DNA from 3 places in the Neobacillus sp. plas4 genome. Region 3 is predicted to be linked to each of the others. Evidence: riboswitches for the same ligand, from Rfam matches in the RefSeq annotation. Region 3 holds a riboswitch; each other region holds the start of a gene.
What was found. Region 3 has a riboswitch for cobalamin ahead of AC2TFD_RS18890 (ABC transporter substrate-binding protein). Riboswitches for the same ligand answer to the same signal wherever they lie in the genome.

Region 1 (6,151 bases), 1.1 Mb from region 3:
CCTGGATTGCCAATAAGTTAGAAAACATTGGAATGGAACACGTTGAAATCGTACAAACAAAAGGTCATCCAATTATTTATGGTGACTGGCTCCATCAGGAAAATGCGCCCACTGTATTAGTTTACGGTCATTATGACGTACAGCCCGTTGACCCAATTCACTTATGGGAAACCCCTCCGTTTGAACCAAACATCCGAGATGAAAAAATCTTCGCGAGAGGAGCAACAGACGACAAAGGGCAGACGTTCTTACATATTAAAGCAGTTGAGACTCTCCTAAAAGTAGAAGGTAAATTACCGGTCAACCTTAAATTTTGTATCGAAGGAGAAGAAGAAATCGGAAGTCCAAATCTTCCACAGTATTTATCCGACAATAAAGAAAAATTAGCCTGTGATGTCGTGGTCATATCCGATTCTGATATGTGGGATAGAGGCGTTCCTGCAATTACATATTCTTTAAGAGGTCTGGCTGCTCTCGAGGTTTCTCTTAAAACGGCAAATACGGATTTGCATTCAGGCATGTTCGGCGGAGGAGTTCAGAACGCTAACCATTTATTAGTGAAGCTGCTTTCAACTCTTCATGATGAAAATGGAAAGGTAAATGTGGATCAGTTCTATGATGATGTTATAGAATTGACAGAATTTGAGAAGGAACAAATTAAAGCACTGGGCTTTGATGAAGAAAAGCTAAAAAAACAATTAGGTTTAGCAGAATTAACTGGTGGGGAAAATAATTACCCATATCCAGAGAAAGTTAGTTCGCGGCCAACATTAGAATTAAACGGCATATGGGGTGGATTTCAGGGGGAAGGTACAAAAACCGTCATTCCGAACGAGGCACATGCCAAAATCACCTGCCGTCTAGTCAATAATCAAAATCCAGAAAAGATCCAGGGCTTAATCAAAAAGCATTTGGAAGAACACGCACCAAAAGGCTGCACAGTAAAAGTGACACTTCAAGATACAGGAAATCCATTCTTAACCCCAATCGATGATCCGATGATTCAAAAAGCTGCTGAGGCCTATGAAAAGGTTTATGGGAAAACACCTGTTTATAAAAGAGAAGGGGGTTCGATTCCGATTGTATCGGATTTCAACCATACCCTAAATTCTCCAGTTATCTTAATGGGATTCGGCTTGCCAGATGAAAATCTCCATGCACCGAATGAACATTTTAACTTAGAAAACTTTGATAAAGGGATTTTAACGATTTGTTCCTTTTTAGATTTAATCTGAATAGATAGGCAAGGGAGGGATCGCATAACATCCCTCTTTTTTGCCGATAAAAGTGCCAGTCTCCTTCCAAATTTTTGGTTGGTACTGGAACTTTTTTCTCTGGGAGGAGCGGGTAAAAGGACCAACTTATAAATAAATTTAACAATAACTTGAAGGGATGGAGGACAGATCCCACTGTCCCAGTTACTTCTAAATCCTACACTATTATATTTCCATTCCTACGTCCACAAAGGTTGGCATATTTTTCATCATAGAGCAGGCTGCTTCTATAATAGGGAAAGCCAAAGCAGCACCGGAACCTTCTCCTAAGCACATATCCATGTGTAACATTGGTTCGATTCCTAGCAGATCACTCGCTATTTTTCCACCTGGTTCTAGAGAGGCATGGGAGGTGATGAAATATTCCTTCGCTTTCGGTTCAATCCTTGCAGCAATTAAAGCAGATATGGTTGAAATATAGCCATCGATTACAACTGGAATTCTATTAGCTGCAGCCGCAAGCATAACACCTGCCATTCCACCTATTTCTAGTCCACCAATTTTGGCTAAAACATCGATTCCATCCTTACAATCTGGCTTGTTGATCTCAATCGCTTTCCTAATTACAGCTGCTTTATGTTCGATTCCTCCTGTACCTAACCCAGCCCCTCTTCCAGTAATCTCTATAGGATCACAATTTTTTAAAACGGACAAGATCGCTGTACTAGGAGTTGTGTTGCAAATCCCCATCTCACCTGTACCAAGTAAATTGACTCCTTTTTTTATTTCTTCATGAGCAATTTCTATCCCAACCTCTATGGATTTTATCGCTTCCTCCCTCGTCATAGCAGGACCCTTTGCCATATTGTCTGTACCATTCTTTATTTTTTTAATAATGACACCTGCGTCACTTGGGATCTCTCCCTTTATTCCAACATCTACTGCAACAATCTTAGCTCCAGTAACTTTCCCTATCACACATACTCCCGTTAATCCTTTTGCAAAATTCAACGTTTGTGCAAAAGTTACCTCCTGTGGATTACTTGTTACCCCTTCTTCATAAACTCCATGATCGCCCGCCATCACAATAACCGCTTTCTGATCAATCTCAGGATAGAGCTTTCCTGTAATCCCCGCTAATTGTATAGCAAGGGATTCTAACTTTCCCAAGCTTTTAGGAGGCTTAATAAGACTGTCCACTCTGGCCCTTGCTTTTACTACCATTTCTTGATCCAATCCCTCAATTTTTTCAATCGTTTGTTGTAATAATTTCATTTTTTCTTCTCCTTTCTTTTTAAGACCCTATTCAACAAAAAAAGTCTGTAGTTTATTTGATTAACAAATAAACTACAGACTTTTCCATTATCTATAAGAGTCAAAGCAGATAGGCAGGTCTCCTGGCTTAGGATCGTCACTTCATCAGGCCTTCCCAGAGATAACTCCAGTGGCATTTCTAATGAAACTCCCCATTACAGTGGTGGGACCGCTGAAGATTCTCACTCCATTCCCTATTCTCCCCAAAGGGCACCTACTACTTATATGTATTTTTCACTTAAACTTAAAATAGCAAAGACCTCTCCTTAAGTCAATTGGAAGAGGAAGGTTTCTTAAAGAGGATGACAGTTTGTTAGAGGAACTGTCCGTAACGTTAACCAATTTCCAATCGGATGAGGTGGTAAAGGAAGCTATCTTAGGAAGGATAATACCATTATTTATGCTGCTTAAATCGTTGAAAACATTAAATCAGACTTTGCGGTCCAAGTTCTAAGAGAAGCCTACCGTTCTGCAAAAGAACTGGATCATCAAGATATTATAATTGAAGCACTTTGTCACCAGCTTTCGGAAGAAGCTCTTCCTGAAATTAACGAACACATGAAGCTAGAAGGTTTGTGAACTGATAATCATACAGAATATATTTTGTCAGAATCCGAATCTGAAATAATGGAATAATCCTTGTATTTTTTAAACATAGAAAAATCAGATGTGGTAAAAATACAACTATTGATATTATCATGAGATACAGGACATTGAAGTGAAAGGGGGAGAAGTATTCGTATAATTCCTCTAACACCTAAAACCGACCTTTCTCTTTTCAAACAAACGGTAGAAGTATTGATTGAGTAGTTGATTAACGAAGTAGAGGATAAAGCATTGTATCTAGTTAAGGTGGAGGCGATAAGACATGAAAACATTTGATTTAAAATCAGGAACAGTTGTAATGGTAGATGAAAATCAAATTGTTATTGAAAGATCCGGTGGGAAAAGTGCCATGAAAGGGCTGTTTGCGGGAAGAGCTATGGGCCAAATGACCATTAAAATATCAGCTGTAACAGGCTTGATTTACTTTGCCGATTATATGGTGATTTGTGCTTCAGGACTGCCAACTCCAAACGATTTTAAACTAACAAGCGTAGCAGAAATAAAACAATATCCGAATTGTATTGTGGCAAAAGAAAAAGAACTAGAAGAGCTTTACCAATACCTTAGTGGATTTATTAAATAAATGGCGGTCTCTGCTTTTTGAATTGTACTGCGAAGCAAGTTTAATTCGTTTTTAAAATTATAATAGATCCTATATGAACGGTGGTCAGGTTGATGCATAATGGCAGCATTTTTATTATAAAAGAAGATAACACGTTATTGAAAATGGAAGAAACTTCTTATGATTCTAAGGAGATTCTTTAGTAACTATTAGATTGTAAGCATGCACACAGAATATGGAGTGAATCCTGATACAAAATATACGGCAATGATTTTCAAAAAGAAATAGTGAGCTCAATGAATTTTTTCTGTATCTTTACATTTCTTACAAAAAATGTTATGTTTAAAAAGAATTATTTTTGTTCGGTGTAAAGGATTTGTTACTTTTCATCTTGTTGATCACTGGGAGCAGGGATAGTATTACATTGTGTGTGTTTACACACTAGGAGGCAATACAAATGGAAAAAGGTAATGTTAAATGGTTTAATGGCGAAAAAGGCTTCGGATTCATCGAACGTGAAGGTGGAGACGATGTATTCGTTCATTTCTCAGCGATTCAAGGCGAAGGTTACAAAACTTTAGAAGAAGGTCAAGCAGTGACTTTTGATGTGGAGCAAGGCCAACGTGGACCTCAAGCTTCAAACGTACGTAAAGCTGCATAATTTTACAAAGCAGGGATGGCAGGCTCTTTTATGGGAGTCTGCTTTTCTTTTTCTGTGAAACAAAGAACCCCCACTTGTAAAGGAGTAGGGAACATGAAAACAGTAAAGCGGGAAAATCAACCTTCCCTTTATTGGTAATCCGACACGATTCCTATTGTTTTTTCTGATTTCTAAAGAAAAAGTAGTTGACACTTAAAATAAATTTATGATAAAATTGAAAATTTGATAAAAAATAATATATATGTTAAGGTAAAGAATGTTACCATATATGGAGGTGGATTATTTGTTTCAAATTGGCGATAACATTGTTTATCCAATGCACGGAGTAGGTATAATTAAAGCCATAGAAGAAAAGGAAATTTCAGGGGAAAAACAACAGTATTATGTCATAAAAATGTTAATCGGTAATATGCAAGTCATGATTCCTACGGGTAAAATATTGAGTTCAAATATACGCCCTGTTACTGATATAATTGCATTAAAACACATCATAAACATTTTTCATCATGGAGAATCAGATAGATTACTGCCGTGGAAACAAAGGTATAAAGTGAACACGGACAAAATAAAAACGGGTAAAATACAAGAATGTACTGAAGTTGTACGTGATTTAATTCGTATGAAGAAAGAAAAAGCACTTAATTCAAGCGAAAAAAAAATGCTAGATAACGCGCGTGAATTTTTGATTAGTGAACTGGGATTAATTAAAGGGATTACTGAAAATCAAATAAAAAGTTTCTGTTAAGGTTAATTTAGATAATGTATTACATCTCTCGAAAATATCCTGAATTATTATTAAAAGTAAATCATTTCAAAGACATTCAACTTCTCCAACTCACTTTAGATCATTAACCTCTTTTGTTATTTCTACAATCTAATCCATTATTATTATTATTTAAATTTCTTTTACCAAACGTTTGAAGTTTCATCAAATAACTCGATAAAATAGTCACTTGATTTTAGCAATCCTGATTCACACTGGCACGGACAAGGAGCCGTAAGGATGAAAGAGAGGTAGGGCTTTCATTGTTTTAGGTATACAATATATTATTTAAGTCATTATTTCTAGAAGAAAAAACAATCTGAGACAGTGAATAGTAATTGTTTATTTCTTTACGTAAAAGAGAAAAAACGAATTGGTAACACCATATGGTCAACTACAAAAATGTTTCCAGACATGGAAACTATTTTTTATTTTATTTAAATAACAATAGTAAAGATTACTGGTGATGGCTTTAAATCATTTGATGAAGGCCAACGCGTACAATTTGATATTCTTAAGGTACCTTATGCGAAAGAGTTGAAAAGAAATTTAAGAGTGTCAGTGACCTTTTTTTGAAAATTTCCAAAATGTGCCACCAGAACCGTCCCCATGGTTAAAATTTAAACTACTTTTCGTGTACCTTGAAATTGGGACAGAAGAGTAGTTTTTTTTATATAGGAAGTCCTGGAAATGTATCTGCAGCTAATATTATAGAAAAAGGGAAAGAAGTAGAGATTAAAGATCAGGCAACGAAAATGTTTATATATGGGACATTAGAAACATGGGTGGTAATGCATGCAACGGAAATTTATCAGAAAGAATATAATGCGAAATCAGTTTTACGAGAAGGACCTGAGACTAAAAATATTGAAGCGTCTCTACTTTTTCATCATCAATAACACTTTTTCATAAGGCAATGTAATCCTAATTAGATGGGTATATCCTATTCCATCTGAAGGTTCCTTTGATACCTTCTTCATATGTTGTATCCAAGTATTGAATCCTTAAAAGAAAACTTTTAATATAAAAAG
Region 2 (6,151 bases), 1.5 Mb from region 3:
GTTTTTCAAAAAACGCAATCATCGACCCTATCCATCTTACAGGATGCGGCCAATTGGGTGGGTCTCCTACAAATATGTCAATAAAATAGGCTAAAGTTATGGCTATTAAATGATAGACGATCATACTTGTTTCCTTTTTTGAGATTTTAGAATGGCCTCTGACGTGCATTCGTATACGGCTTTTCCAATCATTTTTCCTAATGGTGTAATGGTACCAGCATACTCCAACCTTTCTCCAGCCTGTGTTGCGGCAATTAAAATACTATCCGTTGAAGTACCACTAGCAATGGTGCCTGTCACCCGGTCCATTACTTCTAAATCGTGAAGCGCCTTTGTTTTTGCTTCTGTAGCGGTCATAATACTTTGAATAAATGCCTCTTCTGTTAATTCACCGTTAATGAATATCCATGTATTAATGGTGCCAGGCACACTCCTGTAGGAATGTTGATCACTTTTTGAGGCATCCACAGCGTTTCCTACTCCTGCCGTGATGACTACGAATAATGAAAATCCGTCCTGTTCAAAAAATTTGTAGATTACATCATCAAGGATCACTGCCGTCATCATTCCTACGGTTTCAGATGGTTCAAACCCATTTGATTTTAGAAAGTCGGCCATTTCTTGGCGATGATCGCTGCAATTGTAGTCCTTATCAACATGTCGATTAACAAATGTATGATGCCAGCCAGTTCCTGAACCAATCACTCCCGATGACATGGTCCGTAACGGAACAGTGGCCTTTAGCTGGATAAGCTCATGGGATTTTTCCAGCATTTCTTCATTTATTTGAACACTTTCCATTTCCGTTTTGTACGCAGGCAATAACATTAATTGTGGTGCAGCTACTTTAGGATGTGGTTGCTTCTGAATTTCTGTATGATATACCTCGCGTATTCTTTCTTCCCTTAGAACCTCGTTCGGGATATGATTGATATGGATGTTTCCGTTTTCGAGCAATAGGATTCTGTCACAATATAAGCCTGCGAGATTTAAATCATGAAAGATAGATAGGACTGTCAAACCACTTTCTGTGGTCCAATATTTGAGTAAATCTAGCAATTCCTTTTGATAAGACAAATCCAAATGATTTGTAGGTTCATCCAGCAATAAAATTTTAGGTTCTTGTGCAAGCGCCTGAGCCAGAAAAACCCGTTGTTTTTCTCCCCCAGATAATTGCTGAATATTTTTATTTTGAAAAGCTGATATCCCTGTCTGCTTCATCACTTTTTGAACGACTTCCTCGTCTGAATCTTCCCATGTTTGAAACCAGCCCTTTTGGTGTGCGTATCGACCAAGAGAAACCGTTTCTTTTACTGTATATGAGAATGATTGCGACGAATGCTGAGATAAAACCGCAACAATTTGTGCCAGCTGTTTGGTACTATAATCCTGTATCTTTTTTTCCATAATATAAATGTTACCTTTGGTAATTGGCAGGATACCGCTGATCATTTTTAAAAGAGTGGTCTTTCCGCTTCCATTCGGCCCCACTATCCCAAATAACTCTCCTGCTTGGACTTCAAAGGAAATTTCCTTCACTACTGCTTCATTCGAATATCCACCAGAAACCTGTTGAACGTTTAGCATGCTTTATTCACTTCTTTCCTTCCTTCTTCTTTGCAAAAGGATTAATGCAAAAACTGGAGTACCAACTAATGCAGTAATGACCCCAATTGGTAACTCGACAGGAGAGATAATCGTTCTCGAAATGAGATCTGCCAAGATTAAAAATCCACTGCCTGTTATAATCGATAAAGGGAGTAAATGCCTATGATCCGGTCCCCATAATAATCTCGATAAATGCGGAATTACCAGGCCAACAAAACCAATTGTGCCTGAAACCGCAACAGCAGCTCCTGTTAAAATGGATCCCGCAGTCAAGATCATCAGTTTTCTTTTTTGAACATTTACACCTAAATGCTGTGCACGTTCTTCCCCAAAGGACATCGCATTTAATTCCTTAACATTAAAAATAAGTATCGCCGATCCTAAAATAAAAAATGGCAAAATAATCTTTATGTATTCCCAGCCTCTCATGGAGACACTTCCCAAAAGCCAGCCAATAATTTGTCTTAACTCATCACCTGTTAATGCAATCATGAGCGAAATGATTGCACCAAGAAAAGAACTAAATATAATGCCTGTTAAAATAATGGTTTCAACCCTCATGGAACGTTCAATTTTTCGGGCAAAAGCAAGTACAAAAAAAATGGTAAGAAATGAAAATAGAATACTTAATAATGGCAGTGTAAATGAACCCGCAAATGGAATGGAAAGTTGAAAAAACAAAGTCAACACAGCTCCGACCGAGGCTCCAGAAGATACTCCTAACGTATAGGGATCTGCTAATGGATTCCTTAGTAGACCTTGAAAAGCTGCTCCTGCAATTGCTAGAGATGCCCCTACGATTCCAGCTAGTATAACCCGTGGTAAACGAATATTCCAGACGATACTTGAGAACATAGGATCGATTTGATCAAGTGAAATAATTCCAACTAATTTTGCGGCAATAATTTGAAGAATAGTAAAGATAGGAACCGAAACGGTTCCTATTGATATTCCTAATAATAATGAAAGAACGAGGAAGCTTCCTGCTGCCAGATAAGCTATGAACTTATTATTTAAAAACTTCTGGATAGACAGCTTTTGCAAGTTCCTCTACTCCTTCTACAATCCTTGGACCTGAACGTGTTACGCGATCAGAATCGACATCAATAACTTGCTTGTTTTTAATCGCATTCACATTTTCCCATCCTGCTCTCTCTAAGACAGTTTCCACAGCTTTATCATCATAAAATCCGTAAGTAGTAATGATTACATCTGGGTTCCGTGTAATCATCGCTTCTTCATCTATTTTAATCCAGCCTTCTTGATCGTTTGCAATATTCTCGGCATTGATTAGACCGATCATGTCATCCATAAAAGTGTTTTTCCCTGTAGTAAAAAGATCCGGTGCAGGTGAAACCTCAACTAGTACCTTTTTCTTTTCTGTTATTTTTGCAGCTTTGTCTTTTATTTCAGCCAATTTAGCTTGCATATCTTTTATTAGGCTGTCCGCTTCTTTTGTTGCACCAGTAGCTTTCCCTATCATGGCAATGGAATCATAAACTCCATCAAAAGTTTGTGCATCATTCACAACTAAGACAGTTATTCCAGAATCTCTTAACTGTTGAAGTCCTTCTGTTATGTTATGGGCAGTTGACGCGTGGGCTAACACTAAATTGGGCTGTAATGAAATAATCTTTTCAATATTTACAGTCAGGTCGCCAATTTTCTCTTTGGCCGTAACTTCTTCAGGATAATTATCAAAATTGGAGACTCCAACAATTTCTTCTCCAAGTCCTATGGCAAAAGCAATCTCTGTATTACTTGGGATTAATGATACAATTTTATCCGGCTTTTGATTAATGGTTACTTCATCATCTAATGCGTCTTTTATAGTAACCGGAAAAGCAGTTTCCGCAGTTTTACTAGTATTCCCAATGTTCTGTTCTTTCACCTGTTCTTTTTGTTCCCCACAGGCTGCTAATACTCCTATTGTTAACATTAGCAGAAAAAGAAGTGTAGATAATTTTTTCATTGTGTTTCCTCCTATGTAGTAATCTCATCATATGAAATATGCAGCCAAAAATTTATAAAAAAACATCTCTACGGCAGCGTAGAGATGTTGGTTTGAATAGATCCATACAAAATGTAAAATGATTCTAGTCGTCCACACCCCTATCCTCGTAGGTGTCTTTGGCGCACAAGAATTAGGCAGGTTTCCTGGCTCATGGTCATTGCTTCCTGCGTCTTCCCATCATCTGACAGTGACAATTTGCAGGTTGCTCCCATTTACAGTGGCGGGACCGCGTTGGCTTTTAACCAAACTTCCCTTTTAAGCTAAAAATTCTTGATAGAATTTCAGCACCTATTCAATAATATTTTATTATGATAAACCAATTATATAGGAAAGCGGAATAAATGGAATCTTTTTATTACAAAATTCTTCATAAAATTTATTATTCAAAGCTTCTGCATAAGTTTGCCATTTCAATGGCTCCAGTTGCAGAATCCCAGCCTTTATTCCCCGCTTTCGTTCCAGCACGCTCAATAGCCTGCTCGATGGAATCCGTTGTTAAAACACCAAAAACAACAGGAATACCGCTGCTTAGGGTAATTTTAGAAACACCCTTGGCCACTTCACTGCAAACAAAATCAAAATGTGGTGTGGAACCACGAATTACCGTCCCTAATGTAATAACCGCGTCATATTTTTTGCTATTAGCCATTTTTTGAGCAATTAATGGAATTTCAAATGCACCTGGCACCCAAGCGATGTCCACGTCTGTTTCGCTTACCCCATGTCTTTTTAGAGCATCCTGTGCACCGCTAAGTAATTTACTCGTAATAAACTCATTAAAACGCCCAACTACGATTCCTATCTTTAAACCAGAACCTACTAAATTACCTTCATAAATATTTTTCATTTTTTTTACCTCCGATTATTCTTGTAGTTTATTTTAGATTAACATTTTCCTTTTGTATTTCCATTTGCAAAGGAACAGTTTCTACCACTTCAAGATCGTATCCCATTATTCCTTTTATTTTCTTTGGATTATTGGTTAATAATTTCATTTTTCTAACCCCTAAATCCCTTAATATCTGAGCGCCAATACCAAATTCACGTAAAACATCTTCATTTCCATTGCCTAGGGCAGCATCCTGACTCTCTTCTTGGAGCTTGTATGTCCGCAATTTATTTACTAAGCCGCTATCCTGACGCATATAAAGAAGGACTCCATTGCCTTCTTGTTCAATTTGGCTTAAGGCAGCATGTAACTCTGATTGGCAATTACAGCGGAATGAACCAAAAACATCCCCAGTTAAACATTCTGAATGAACGCGTATTAGAATAGGGGCATCAGGATTTAATTCTCCCTTTACTAAAGCAAGATGTTCTTTTCCATCGATCACATTTGAATAACCAACAGCCTTAAAATCACCAAATTCTGTTGGTAAATTTATTTCAATTTCGCGGTTGACCAGCTGTTCTTTATTATTGCGATATTCAATCAAGTCTTTAATGGTAATCATTTTAACTTTTAGATCATCGGCAATTTTTCTTAATTGAGGAACACGAGCCATGGTTCCATCTTCATTCATAATTTCACAGATGACTCCCGCAGGCTGAGATCCGCATAATTTGGCCAAATCCACTGCAGCCTCAGTGTGTCCTGTTCTTCTCAAGACTCCACCTTTTTTCGCAATTAACGGGAAAATATGACCAGGTCTCATAAAGTCTGAGGGCTTTGCCTCTGCGTCAAGCATGCGTAAAATGGTAGTAGAACGCTCAAAGGCTGATATTCCCGTAGTCGATGATTTATGGTCAATACTAACGGTAAAGGCAGTACCATGTGCATCTGTATTGTTTGAAACCATAGGAAATAATTCTAATTTCCGTGCTAACTCCTCATCAACAGGTACACAGATTAAGCCTCGGCCGTGTGTTGCCATTAAATTAATTACTGCTGGAGTAGTTTTTTCAGCCAAGGAGATAAAATCACCTTCGTTTTCTCTGTCCTCGTCATCACAAACGATGATGACCTTGCCGTTTTTTAAATCCTCTAACGCATCTTCTATAAGATCAAACAAGTCTTTCTCCCCTTTCAATTTAAAAATATGAGCTGTTGACTATGTATTTAAAAAAATCCATGTTCTTCCAGGAATTGCGCACTAATACCTGAGGGACTCTTTTTGTTCACGTTACCAGAACCTGCCGATAAGAAATGACCTACATACTTGCCAATCATATCGCATTCTAAATTGACAATATCACCGGAATCTTTTAGACCGATAATACTTTCTGATAAGGTGTGGGGAATAAGGGATAAAGTAAAGGTATCATCACTTACTCCAAATACAGTCAGGCTTGTACCATCTACAGTAATGGACCCCCTAACGATAATATACCTGAGTATGTCAGACGGGGCTTCAATTTCATAATAAATGGCATTTTCGAGTTGCTTTTTACTCTTGATCACTCCAGTTCCATCAATATGACCAGAAACAAAGTGACCTCCAAACCTTCCCCCAGCTGCCATTGCCCGTTCAAGATTCACTTTGGATCCCCGCTTTAGTGCGTTTAAGCTGGATGCTTTTACCGTTTCAG
Region 3 (6,151 bases):
CCTTGGGGAATTCCTGCAAATTATCGCCAAATGCAGGGATCAGGTGTCAATACATACAAATGGGTTAACAAAGATGGAGAGGCTGTGCTAATTAAGTACCATTGGGAACCCTTGAAACAAGGTATTAAGAACCTTTCTCAAAAGGAGGCAGATGAGATACAAGGTAAAAATGTAAGCCATGCTACACAAGATTTGTATGAGGCTATTAAGAATGGTGATTATCCTGAGTGGGAGCTTTGTGTTCAAATCATGAGCGATGATTACCATCCTGAGCTGGATTTTGATCCATTGGACGATACCAAATTATGGCCGACTGATCAATATCCATTCTTAAAGGTAGGAAAAATGGTTTTAAACAAGAATCCAGAAAATTATTTTAATGAAGTGGAGCAGGCTGCATTCGGTACAGGAGTATTAGTCGATGGATTGGATTTTTCTGATGATAAAATGTTACAAGGCAGAACTTTTTCCTATTCCGATACACAGCGACATCGGGTGGGCACAAACTATTTACAGCTTCCGATTAATGCACCTAAAAAGCGTGTGGCCACCAATCAGCGAGGGGGACAAATGTCCTATCAAGTGGATGTAGGATCTGATCAAAATCCACACGTAAATTATGAGCCTTCCGTTATCGGTGGGTTAAAGGAAGCTGAACAAATAGGAAAAGTCCATGAGCCACACTATAATGACAAATTGGTCCGCGAAAAAATTGATCGTCCAAACGATTTTGGGCAGGCCGGTGAAACGTATCGGAGCTTCGAGGACTGGGAAAGAGATGAGCTCATCAGTAATCTTGTCGATGCACTGAAAGTTTGCAGGCCAGAAATTCAGGATAAAATGATTGAGTATTTTACGAATGCCGACGAGGATTATGGAAAACGAGTCAAAGATGGTGTAGCAAAAGCGATGGAAATGAGAAAGGATACTACACATACAAGCACAGCTGAAGCAGATGAGACGACACAAAAGGCAAAACAAATGGGACATGAAGCAGATCCATATTAAAATCAAAAGACCGAACTTTTAGTGAGTTCGGTCTTTTGTCGTCAAGCATAATCTTTAATCTAACAGCACCTTGACAACGGCTTTTTTAATAGATTGTGGTGTACGGTCATAAATTTCAGGACTATGGACTTCTTCCGGTAAAAAGATGGCAAATGATCCTTGGTTCACAAGCATTAGATCGCCAGTTCCTTCATAATAATAATGGTCTTTTTCTTCATGCCGCTCGATTTCGTTCATTCCTTCAATCGTTGAATATCCCATTCTTTCCTGACCGCTTATCATGTATTGAATATCTGCGTATTTTAGATGGGATTCCCAACGTCCTTGTTCTTTTGGTCTCGTCTCGTATTCTTCTATAATAATAAACAAATTTAATCCATCTATTTCGTATTTACCTGGTGCGAATGAATTCAAATCATGTTCAATCAGATACTCTAGTCCTTTTTGCATTCTCGGATGAATACCATAATAAAATTTTGCATTCGCTAGCTTATCTATGATCATTGTAATCCCTCAAACTTTCAATTTTTAGAATTTGTTTAGAAAAACTTAGTGTTAATATGAAACGAGCGTTATTCACATAATTACCCATATAGTGAAACCGTTGTACCACTATGCAGTTAGTTTGAGTATATACACTTTTTAAATATATGTAAAACAAATATTTTGAACTGAAATAGAGGAAATTGGGAATTCAATCCATACTATTCAAAATATTGATATATTGGGAAAGTATATTGACAACTTTATTTGCCTTCTGGTAGATTACTCTTAATAATATAAATCAGTGACGAGAACGAGTAAGAAAAGAATTATGTTCCCCAGAGAGTCGGCGCATGCTGAAAGTCGATGAACACAACTTCTCTGAAAATCATCTCCGAGGTGCAAAGCTGAACTAGGTAAGCTTTGACGAATTTCCACCGTTACAATGGAACACGTATGATGGTACGTTGACTGAGAGCCGGATTGTTTCATTTTGCGAAACTTGCGGAATAAGGGTGGTAACGCGAGTAATAACTCGTCCCTATTTTAGGGGCGAGTTTTTTTATACAAAAAATAGTAATGCCCATCAGTTATTTCAATCGATTATTCTCGTAAATCAGATCTGTTTATGTCCCAAGTTACTTTTTTTAGAAACGAGGTTTCATGAAGTATGAAAAATATAATTGTTGTCGTTGGATCGTTAATTGTTGCTTTTGGCTTTAATTTCTTTCTGGTTCCATACGGGATTTTAAGTAGTGGAATAAGTGGTATTGCCATTTTGATTGGGTTAATCACTCCATTTGATATAGGTTTAATGAATCTATTGCTCAATCTGCCTATACTTATATTGGGATACTTTAAGCTTGGTAAGTTGATTACGGTTAATACATTGATTTGTGTTGTATCACTTTCCGTTTTCTTATCTCTTTTGCCAGTCGTTCCTGTAACAGACAATATCTTGCTGTCGGCAATTTTCGGAGGAATCATCGGCGGCATTGGGATTGGCGTGATTTTGAAATATTCAGGCACCTCTGGCGGATTGGATATCATTGCGATTATCATTTCACGCACTAGTAATGTTAGTGTGGGTCTTCTCCTGACGGGCATGAATGGCGTCATTGTCCTTATTTCTGGTGCTGCTTTCGATTGGAATATTGCACTATATACGCTATTGTCGATTTTTTTGACTGGTAAAATGATTGATACTATTCACACGAATCACATCAAATTAACGATGCAGATTGTTACGACAAAAGGGGAGTTAATACGAAAGGAATTACTAGAATCAATCTATCGAGGTATCACCATTACAGAAGGTTATGGCGGCTATACAAAGGAGACAAAACAAATATTAATGATTGTGGTTACACGCTACGAAATGCTGCAAGTTAAAAAAATTGTCCGCAGCCATGATGAAAAAGCCTTTATTAATATATTTGAAACGGTAGAAGTCGATGGAGAATTCGCAAAAAATTAGATTCGGGTCAGACCTCCGGCGAGTTAAAGCTTTAAATCGCCGAAGGTTCACACGATTGTGCGAGGTGAGTACGTATAATATTAGATAGAACAGTTGAAATAGTTTACAAAGGTGGAATACTCTACTATAATGACCTTTATAGCAAAAAAATGAATACGAGACAAATAGGTTTCTTAAATAATCTAAAGTGAGATTCATTTGAGACTAAGAGGGAAGTTGGTTAAAGTCCAACACGGTCCCGCCACTGTAAGCGAGAAGGAAGGTTATAAAAATCCACTGTGTTTATAACATGGGAAGGGATAACCAACGGTGATTCGCAAGTCAGGAGACCTGCCTATTATGTTTTTAAGCTTCCTCGAGGAAAGGAATGTTTAAAGTGCAGGTAATCGATTATGTAAATAATTTTTTATTTATTATGAAGATTGCAAGTTACATACAGTCCACAAGACTTAGTAGTATAAAACAAACTGCCTTTTTACTTTAACGCTTTCCTCCGGAACAGCGTTTTTTTGTGTTCAAAAATAGAAGGGGGAAAAAAATGATGAAACTGATCGGAAAAAAATGGGGTCTTTTCCTTGTAGTTCTGCTGTTAAGCATGGGTATCATAGCAGGCTGTGGCACGGAAGGACAAAAGACGAAAGAAGATGCGGCTGCTAAAACGGAAGAAGTGGAGAAGGAAAGTGGAGAACAATTCCCTATCACCCTCACGGATGATGCGAATCGAGAAGTAACGATAGAAGAGGAACCTAAAACAATCGTTTCAATTCAGACAAGTAATACTGAAATAGCGTTTGCACTTGGGTTAGGCGATAAAATAATCGGAGTATCCGATTATGATAACTATCCCCCAGAGGTAGAAAAAATAGAAAAGGTTGGAGCACAGGATATCAATTCAGAGCTGGTTCTGACACTCCTTCCAGACATTGCACTTGTTACGGATTATCATTATAAAACGCATCCAGAAACCTTAAAACAGTTTGAGGAAGCTGGTATTGACGTGGTGGTTGTTGGAAGTGCGGTATCTTTTGAGGACGTATATAGCAAAATTGAAATGATTGGTACGGCAACCGGAAGTAAGACGGAAGCAGATGAAATCGTTACAGATATGAAAGAGCGTCTTCAAGCAATCAAAGACAAAGCAGCAGCGATCAAAGATAAAAAGAAAGTTTGGGTTGAAGTTTCACCGGCTCCAGATATTTTTACAACAGGACAAAATACCTTTATGCATGAAATGCTTGAGACCATTCAAGCCACTAATGCCGCAGAAAATCAAGATGGCTGGGTAAAGATGACGGAAGAAGAAATAGTAAAATTAAACCCTGATGTGATTATTACCACTTATGGCTACTATGTAGATAATCCAACAGCAGGGGTGCTAAGTCGTGAAGGATGGACAGAAGTGCCGGCTATAAAAAATAAAAACGTATTTGACGTAGATAGTGATACGGTTACAAGACCCGGGCCTCGTTTAATTGAAGGAGTCGAGACACTTGCGGAATTTATCTATCCGGAAATATTTAAGAAATAAAATAGGTTGGATGTATTTGATTAGCGGAGGGCTTTTACTTGGTACAAGCCTTCTTGGCTTATTTTATAGTAGTGTCGCAGTTCCAGTCCCTGTCATTTTACATATAATTCTGGAAAAAACGTTTAACATAGGTTGGCTTGAGATGGTACCAAAAAATGAAGAAATGATCATTTGGAATATCCGACTGCCACGAGTTCTTCTTGGTTTTTGTATAGGTGCGTCTCTGGCATTAGCGGGTGCTGCTTTTCAAGGGCTATTACGCAATCCTTTAGCAGACCCCTATACCATAGGAGTATCATCTGGTGCCTCTTTAGGTGCCGTATTGGTTTTATTTTTTCAATTTACGATTGTTGGTTTAGGCAGTTTTACGCTTCCGTTTGTCGCCATTTTATTTGGATTAATCTCTTTACTCGTTGTATTTGGACTCGTTCACTTAAGCAGTAAAAGTCTTGCGATTGAAACGATCATATTGGCGGGAATCATTGTAAGTGCCTTTATTGGTGCAATTGTCTCTCTCATTATTTCATTAAGTGATAGAGACTCCATGACACAAATTATCTACTGGTTATATGGCAGTGTGGGAATGAGAGGGTGGAGTCATGTTCAACTTATTCTCCCATTTATGCTAATAGGTTCTTTTATATTATTCTATCACTACCGTGAATTAAATGCCCTGGCACTAGGTGAGGAAGCAGCAGATCATATTGGGGTGGATGTTAAAAAGGGAAAGACATTCGTTCTAATTGGTGCGTCGTTATTAACAGGTGCAGCAGTAGCTGTTTCAGGGTCAATTGGATTTGTTGGACTTGTTATTCCACACCTAGTACGACTAGTTACGGGCCCAAATCATCGACATGTCCTTCCGCTTTCCTTGATAATAGGCGGAGCTTTTCTCATATTAGCTGATTTAATGGCTAGAACCATCATTGCTCCTAAAGAGCTGCCAATTGGCGTTATCACTGCCCTCATTGGTGCACCTGTATTTGCCTTTTTATTGATTCGAGAAAGACTTGGGAGGGGGATTAGAAGATGATCAACGTTCAAAACTTGGTAGGAGGATACTTCAATTCCCCCGTTATTAATGGTATAAATTTAGAAATTGAAAAAGGAGAATTTTTTGCTCTTCTTGGTCCGAATGGGAGTGGGAAAACAACCCTTTTTAAACTCATTACAGGGCAGTTACCGACGATTAGCGGGAAAGTATCAATCTGTGGTAAAGAAATTTCTTCTCTCTCAAAACTAGAGAAAGCCAGAAAAATGGCGGTTTTAACACAGGAAGTTCAAGTATCCTTCGATTATACGGTTGAGGAAATCATTAGTCTTGGCCGCTATCCACATCAAAAGGGAATTTTTAAGCAGCTTTCGAAAGAAGACCGGAAAGTCATTGAGGAGGTAATGGAAGTAACCCAAATTAGCGACTTTCGCAATACTCAATTTCGGCGGATTAGCGGTGGTGAAAAACAGAGGGTCCTATTGGCCAAAGCTTTAGCCCAGGAGCCTGAGATCTTACTTTTAGATGAGCCTACCAATCATCTAGATATAAAACATACCTTTCACATGTTAAATCTATTAAAAGAACGGCAGCAAACAACGGGGTTAACCATTTTTGCTATCCTGCATGATTTGAATGTTGCTTCACTCTATGCAGATCGTAT

Region 1: another riboswitch for cobalamin. It lies ahead of cobT (nicotinate-nucleotide--dimethylbenzimidazole phosphoribosyltransferase); the one in region 3 lies ahead of AC2TFD_RS18890 (ABC transporter substrate-binding protein).
Region 2: another riboswitch for cobalamin. It lies ahead of AC2TFD_RS11520 (ABC transporter substrate-binding protein); the one in region 3 lies ahead of AC2TFD_RS18890 (ABC transporter substrate-binding protein).

The regions. Positions count from the first base shown of each region.
Region 1 is NZ_CM170152.1:2,662,704-2,668,854, forward strand. It holds gene AC2TFD_RS13225 (dipeptidase) at 1-1,235, shown strand, start outside; gene cobT (nicotinate-nucleotide--dimethylbenzimidazole phosphoribosyltransferase) at 1,440-2,489, opposite strand; cobalamin riboswitch at 2,585-2,761, opposite strand; gene AC2TFD_RS13235 (hypothetical protein) at 3,397-3,717, shown strand; gene AC2TFD_RS13240 (cold-shock protein) at 4,154-4,357, shown strand; gene AC2TFD_RS13245 (CarD family transcriptional regulator) at 4,626-5,102, shown strand; gene AC2TFD_RS13250 (hypothetical protein) at 5,768-6,019, shown strand.
Region 2 is NZ_CM170152.1:2,314,883-2,321,033, reverse strand. It holds gene cbiB (adenosylcobinamide-phosphate synthase CbiB) at 1-124, opposite strand, end outside; gene AC2TFD_RS11530 (heme ABC transporter ATP-binding protein) at 121-1,587, opposite strand; gene AC2TFD_RS11525 (FecCD family ABC transporter permease) at 1,591-2,652, opposite strand; gene AC2TFD_RS11520 (ABC transporter substrate-binding protein) at 2,618-3,580, opposite strand; cobalamin riboswitch at 3,739-3,929, opposite strand; gene ribH (6,7-dimethyl-8-ribityllumazine synthase) at 4,002-4,469, opposite strand; gene ribB (3,4-dihydroxy-2-butanone-4-phosphate synthase) at 4,498-5,634, opposite strand; gene ribE (riboflavin synthase) at 5,682-6,151, opposite strand, start outside.
Region 3 is NZ_CM170152.1:3,789,297-3,795,447, reverse strand. It holds partial or broken gene AC2TFD_RS18905 (catalase) at 1-898, shown strand, start outside; gene AC2TFD_RS18900 (NanQ anomerase/TabA/YiaL family protein) at 1,063-1,512, opposite strand; T-box leader at 1,787-2,037, shown strand; gene AC2TFD_RS18895 (YitT family protein) at 2,162-2,968, shown strand; cobalamin riboswitch at 3,118-3,320, shown strand; gene AC2TFD_RS18890 (ABC transporter substrate-binding protein) at 3,510-4,496, shown strand; gene AC2TFD_RS18885 (FecCD family ABC transporter permease) at 4,507-5,529, shown strand; gene AC2TFD_RS18880 (ATP-binding cassette domain-containing protein) at 5,526-6,151, shown strand, end outside.